3 regions of the Pseudomonas sp. M20 genome follow, and region 1 is predicted to be linked to each of the others. Evidence: predicted binding sites of a transcription regulator. Region 1 holds the regulator's gene; each other region holds the start of a gene.
What was found. The regulator sigma-54, encoded in region 1, starts transcription at its own class of promoters, with help from an activator protein. The targets are predictions, from matches to a motif close to ANTGGCATNNANNTTGCTNT.
Positions count from the first base shown of each region.

Region 2: a site for sigma-54 is predicted at 909-928, ahead of ACI514_RS16390 (circularly permuted type 2 ATP-grasp protein). Genes of this name have one in related genera too.
Region 3: a site for sigma-54 is predicted at 1,272-1,291, ahead of ACI514_RS17600 (flagellar basal body rod protein FlgF). Genes of this name have one in related genera too.

Region 1 covers NZ_CP173611.1:4,678,307-4,680,574, forward strand. The annotation lists gene lptB (LPS export ABC transporter ATP-binding protein) at 1-343, shown strand, start outside; gene ACI514_RS20895 (RNA polymerase factor sigma-54) at 531-2,024, shown strand; gene hpf (ribosome hibernation-promoting factor, HPF/YfiA family) at 2,098-2,268, shown strand, end outside.
Region 2 covers NZ_CP173611.1:3,716,919-3,719,186, reverse strand. The annotation lists gene ACI514_RS16395 (ribonuclease E inhibitor RraB) at 126-473, shown strand; gene ACI514_RS16390 (circularly permuted type 2 ATP-grasp protein) at 961-2,268, shown strand, end outside.
Region 3 covers NZ_CP173611.1:3,974,738-3,977,005, reverse strand. The annotation lists gene ACI514_RS17605 (sigma-54-dependent phenylalanine hydroxylase transcriptional regulator PhhR) at 1-1,073, shown strand, start outside; gene ACI514_RS17600 (flagellar basal body rod protein FlgF) at 1,346-2,086, shown strand; gene flgG (flagellar basal-body rod protein FlgG) at 2,132-2,268, shown strand, end outside.

The DNA.
Region 1 (2,268 bases):
TCACATCCGCGACAACCTCGGCATGAGCCTGTCCGGTGGTGAACGCCGCCGGGTGGAGATCGCTCGCGCGCTGGCAACGGCACCGAAATTCATCCTGCTCGACGAACCGTTCGCCGGTGTCGATCCGATCTCGGTCGGCGATATCAAGCAGATCATCCACCACCTCAAGGCCAAGGGCATCGGTGTACTGATCACCGACCACAACGTCCGTGAGACGCTGGACATCTGCGAAACCGCTTACATCGTCAACGACGGTCAGTTGATTGCCGAGGGCGATGCAGAAACCATCCTGGCCAACGATCTGGTCAAGGAAGTGTATCTGGGCCACGAGTTTCGCCTGTAAGCGCAACAGTGCCCGGTGCGCCGCCCGGGCGCTGTATCGATTCAAGCAGGATTTAATACGCTTTAATTGTTACAGCGCTCTAGGCAAACACTTCAGTTTCAGGCATATAATTTGCTTAAGTTTGGCGCTCCGGCGCCCTGTAGTGGATGGCGCATAGCGCCGGCGAATAAGGTGTTAAGCCCCTGCCATGAAACCATCGCTAGTCTTGAGAATGGGCCAGCAGCTGACGATGACACCGCAGCTGCAACAGGCCATCCGTCTGCTCCAATTGTCGACCCTGGATCTGCAACAGGAAATCCAGGAGGCGCTGGAATCCAATCCGATGCTCGAACGCCAGGAAGAAGGCGAAGACTTCGACAATTCCGACCCCATGGCCGACAACGCCGAACAGAAGCCCAACACCGAGATTCAGGAACCCTCCTATCAGGAAACCGCCCCGACGGTCGACAATCTCGAGGATGGCGAATGGAACGAGCGTATTCCCAACGAACTTCCGGTCGACACCGCCTGGGAGGACGTCTACCAGACCAGCGCCAGCAGCCTGCCCAGCAGCGATGATGACGAGTGGGACTTCACCACCCGCACTTCCGCCGGCGAGAGCTTGCAAAGCCACCTGCTGTGGCAACTGAACCTTGCACCGATGTCCGACACCGATCGCCTGATCGCGGTCACCCTGATCGACTGCATCAACAATCAGGGCTACCTCGACGAAACTCTCGAAGAGATCCTCGAGGCGTTCGACCCGGAACTGGACATCGAACTGGACGAAATCGAAGCCGTCCTGCACCGCATTCAACAATTTGAACCAGCCGGTATCGGCGCCCGCAACCTCGGCGAATGCCTGCTGCTGCAATTGCGCCAGTTGCCTGCCAAGACCCCGTGGCTGGCGGAAGCGAAACGTCTGGTCACCGACTACATTGACCTGCTCGGTGGCCGCGACTACAGCCAGTTGATGCGCCGCATGAAGCTCAAGGAAGACGAGCTGCGCCAGGTCATCGAGTTGGTGCAGAGCCTTAATCCACGCCCGGGTTCGCAAATCGAATCCACCGAAGCCGAGTACGTCGTCCCTGACGTTATCGTACGCAAGGATAACGAACGCTGGCTGGTCGAGCTCAATCAGGAGTCGGTGCCACGCCTGCGCGTCAACGCGCAGTACGCCGGTTTCGTCCGTCGTGCCGACACCAGCGCCGACAACACCTTCATGCGCAATCAGTTGCAGGAAGCTCGCTGGTTCATCAAGAGCCTGCAGAGCCGCAACGAAACCCTGATGAAAGTAGCCACCCAGATCGTCGAGCATCAGCGCGGTTTTCTGGAGTACGGCGACGAAGCCATGAAGCCGTTGGTCCTGCACGATATCGCTGAGGCGGTCGGCATGCACGAATCGACAATTTCCCGGGTGACCACGCAAAAATTCATGCATACCCCACGCGGTATTTATGAACTGAAATACTTTTTCTCCAGCCACGTCAGCACCTCCGAAGGCGGCGAATGCTCGTCCACGGCGATCCGCGCGATCATCAAAAAACTGGTTGCCGCGGAAAATCAGAAAAAGCCGTTGAGTGACAGCAAGATCGCTGGTTTACTGGAGGCACAAGGCATTCAGGTGGCTCGCCGCACCGTCGCCAAGTACCGCGAATCCCTCGGGATCGCGCCTTCGAGCGAACGCAAGCGGTTGATGTAAGCCACGTTACAGCGTTCCAGTGGCAGGCTATCCAGCCTGCCGCTTTATGCACTGGCAACGAAGGAGAAGCTGTATGCAAGTCAACATCAGTGGACACCAACTGGAAGTGACCGAACCTCTGCGCACCTACATCAACGAAAAACTCGACCGATTAGAGCGCCATTTCGACAAGATCACCAACGTGCAAGTCACGATGTGCGTCGAAAAGCTGAAGCAGAAAATCGAAGCCACCTTGCATATTCCC
Region 2 (2,268 bases), 960 kb from region 1:
GCTAAGGTCTGGTCTTGTCAGCTACATGCTTGTTCCCGCGTGCAACCACGTTGCCGTAGTACTTTGGCCAGAGGCCCGGGGCGGGAATACGGAAAGTCTATCCATCTATGCGAGGGGGACGATTCATGAGCACAGCCTATCAAGAAGACATCAGCAGCAATGTTCTGCGCCGCATGAAAGAAGGCGGTTTCGATTTTTCCCGATTCCATCCCATCGAGTTCTACGCAATTTTCCCGGACGAGGAGCGGGCGCGCAGGGCGGCAGGCAAATTTCGCGGTGAATCCATCAATGCTCAGGTCAGCGTGCGTGATGACGGTGCGTGGGCGCTGGAATTGAGCAAAGTGATGTACGCGACGTATGACGATATCGGCGACTTCGAGCAGGGATTCTCTGCCGTGGTTGAACCTTTGGGCGGCATCATCGAAGGCTGGGGCGTGAAGCAGGAGGTGCGCAATCGCCACCGTTTGAACTGATCTCTGATTTCAATGGTTGAACAACGGCTGACCTTCGGGTTGGCCGTTGTCGTTTCCGGCGTACGCAAAGCGCCGTGGCAAAACCCTGAAACAAGAAACCGAGGCAAAAAAGAGCCACCGGAGAGGGTGGCTAAAAGGGAAGACCGACAAGGAGAGGAAACCGGTCAGGGTTACAGCGGGGCGGGCTGCGAGGGCAGTCCAGATCAGTTGAGCTGGCGACTTCGCGGCGCTGTGCACGCGGAAGTTTTGCAGCGAATGCGCGGATTATCCGCAGGCAGCGCCGGGCAGTGAAATCAACTCTGACTATGCTGGTGATAGGCGATGCAGTGCGTCGCAATGAAGCGGGGGCAATCCGGTTGGGGCATTTGCCGCACAGGAATGGTGCGGTGCCTGCGGCGTGTATTTCCAACCGATTGAAATCAAAGCGTTTATGCCGATGGCACGGGCCTTGCGAAGGCCTGTATGTCCGGGTGACAAGGAGTACGGCATGATCCGCACCTATTTTGATGAGATGTACGATGCCGGCGGCCAGGTTCGCCCGCATTATCGGGAGTTCGCCCGCTGGCTGGCCGACACGCCTGACGAACTGCTGGCTCAACGGCGACGCGAGGCCGATCTGCTGTTCCATCGCGCCGGCATTACCTTCACGCTCTACGGCGACGAGCAGGGCACCGAGCGCCTGATTCCTTTCGACACCATTCCGCGCAGCATCCCTGCCAGTGAATGGCGGATCGTCGAGCGCGGCTGCATCCAGCGCGTCAAAGCGTTGAACATGTTTCTCGCCGACCTCTATCACGAGCAGCGCATCATCAAGGCCGGGATCATTCCCGCCGAACAGGTGCTGGCCAACGAGCAATACCAGTTGGCGATGCAAGGCCTGGATCTGCACCGCGATATCTATTCGCACATCTCCGGCGTCGATCTGGTGCGTGATGGCGACGGCACGTATTACGTGCTCGAAGACAACCTGCGCACGCCGAGCGGCGTTAGCTACATGCTCGAAGACCGCAAGATGATGATGCGCCTGTTCCCGGAGCTGTTCGCCGCCCAGCGCATTGCGCCGATCGATCACTACCCGAACCTGTTGCTCGATACCCTGAAAAGCTCAAGTCCGATCGATGACCCAAGCGTGGTGGTGCTGACGCCGGGGCGCTTCAATAGTGCGTTCTTCGAGCACGCTTTTTTGGCGCGGGAAATGGGCGTGGAGCTGGTCGAGGGTGCGGATCTGTTCGTGCGTGACGACAAGGTTTTCATGCGCACCACTGACGGCCCGAAAGCGGTGGACGTGATCTACCGCCGCCTCGACGATGCGTTCCTCGATCCACTGGCGTTCAATCCTGATTCGATGCTTGGTGTGCCGGGGCTGCTGTCGTCCTATCGCTCGGGCAACGTGGTGCTGGCCAACGCCATCGGTACCGGCGTGGCGGACGACAAATCGGTGTATCCGTTTGTCACCGACATGATCCGTTTTTACCTCGACGAAGAACCGATCCTGAAGAACGTGCCGACCTGGCAATGCCGCAACCCGTCTGAACTTTCCCATGTCCTGGCCAATCTTCCAGATCTGGTGGTCAAGGAAACCCAAGGCTCGGGTGGTTACGGGATGTTGGTGGGGCCAGCATCGACGAAGGCCGAAATCGACGCCTTCCGCGAGCGCATCAAAGCCAAGCCGCACGCATACATTGCGCAACCGACGCTGTCGCTGTCGACCTGTCCGACCTTTGTCGAAAACGGCATCGCCCCGCGCCATATCGACTTGCGTCCATTTGTCTTGTCCGGGCGCGAAACCCGCGTG
Region 3 (2,268 bases), 700 kb from region 1:
CGCCACTGCAATCAGAGCATGACGACAGCGAGGCCATGGCCGGCGCCGTGCTGACCTTGCACCGCGCCGACCGCGTAGGCGAGCGCATCTACAACGTGCGCAAGCAGGAGCTGCGTGGCTTCGACAGCATTTTCCAAAGTTCGAAAGTCATGGCCGCCGTGGTGCGTGAAGCGCGGCGTATGGCCCCGCTGGATGCGCCGCTATTGATTGAAGGCGAAACCGGCACCGGTAAGGAGTTGCTGGCGCGTGCCTGCCACCTCGCCAGTCCGCGCGGGCAGTCGCCGTTGATGGCGCTCAACTGCGCAGGCCTGCCTGAGTCGATGGCCGAGACCGAGCTGTTCGGTTATGGCCCGGGTGCATTCGAAGGCGCGCGCGCTGAGGGCAAGCTCGGTCTGTTGGAATTGACGGCGGGCGGCACATTGTTTCTCGACGGCGTCGGCGAAATGAGTCCGCGTCTTCAAGTGAAGTTACTGCGCTTTCTACAGGACGGTTGCTTCCGCCGGGTCGGCAGTGATGAGGAGGTTTATCTGGATGTGCGGGTGATCTGTGCCACCCAGGTGGACTTGTCCGAGCTGTGCGCACGCGGCGAGTTTCGCCAGGATTTGTATCACCGCTTGAACGTGCTCTCCCTGCACATCCCGCCGCTGCGCGAATGCCTCGACGGCTTGACCCCGCTGGTCGAACACTTTCTCGATCAGGCCAGTCGGCAGATCGGTTGCTCACTGCCAAAACTGGCGCCAGCGGCGATGGATCGACTCAGTCATTACCATTGGCCGGGTAACGTGCGGCAACTGGAGAACGTGCTGTTCCAGGCGGTTTCGCTGTGCGATGGCGGCACGGTGAAGGCAGAGCATATTCGGCTGCCGGATTACGGCGTGCGTCAGCCGCTTGGCGATTTCTCGCTGGAAGGTGGCTTGGACGAAATTGTCGGGCGCTTTGAGAAAGCGGTGCTGGAGCGGTTGTATTCCGAGCATCCGAGCAGTCGGCAGTTGGGTAAGCGGCTGGGGGTATCGCATACGACGATTGCCAACAAACTGCGTGAATACGAAGTCGGCAAAGATCCTGAAGCTTAAGAGCAAAAGATCGCAGCCTTCGGCAGCTCCTACAGGAGTACGTATTTCAAATGTAGGAGCTGCGGCACGCTGCGATCTTTTGAGCCTTTGCCGCGAAGCGGCATAACACCGCCGGTTTTTCGACTTCGATACATTTCAGATTTCCCCTCGCCATCCCTCAAGTCCTTTGTTTACCGGGCCTTTGTGCGCCAGAAAAAAGTTGGTCTGCAAATTGCTTATGGCTCAGCAGTACAGCGGTGGGCGGCAAACGTCCGGCATGCAGAGGAAAGAGTGTGGACAAGTACCTTTATGTGGCAATGACCGGCGCCAGCCAGAACGCACTGGCGCAGAAGGCTCATGCCAACAACCTGGCGAACATCTCCACCAACGGTTTTCAGCGCGACCTGGAGCAGGCGCGTTCGATGCCGGTATTTGGTGACAGCTTTCCGGCGCGTGCGTTTGCCATGAGCGAACGGCCCGCCACCGACTTCACTCCGGGTTCGCTGGTACAGACCGGCCGTGACCTGGACGTCGCGGTGACCGGCAACGGTTTCATTGCCGTGCAGAACCCTAACGGTGGCGAAAGCTACGTGCGTACCGGCAGCCTCAACGTCGACGCCCTCGGCGTGCTGCGTGCCGGCAACGGCATGCCGGTGATCGGCAATGGCGGCCCGATCGCCGTGCCGCCCGAGCAGCAGATCGAAGTCGGTGAAGACGGCACCATCAGTATTCGTGCGATGGGCGAAGGCCCGCGCGTCATGGCGGAAGTTGACCGGATCAAACTGGTCAACCCGGACATCAAGAACATGAACAAGGGCCTCGACGGCTCGATCTACACCAAGGACGGCCAGCCGGCGCAGGCCGATGCCAACGTCAAACTGGTGTCGGGTTTCCTTGAGTCGAGCAACGTCAACGCCGTCGAAGAGATGACCTCGGTGCTGGCCTTGGCCAAGCAGTTCGAGTTGCACGTCAAGATGATGAACACCGCCAAAGACGACGACCAGGCCATGGCTCGGGTCTTGCAGATCAGCTAATTATCAGAACGTCGCGCCGAAAAACAGGCGCACGAGGAGAATCGAATGCTTCCGGCTCTATGGGTTGCCAAAACCGGTCTGTCCGCCCAGGACACCAACCTGACCACCATTTCCAACAACCTGGCGAACGTGTCGACCACGGGTTTCAAACGTGATCGCGCCGAGTTCCAGGACTTGCTCTA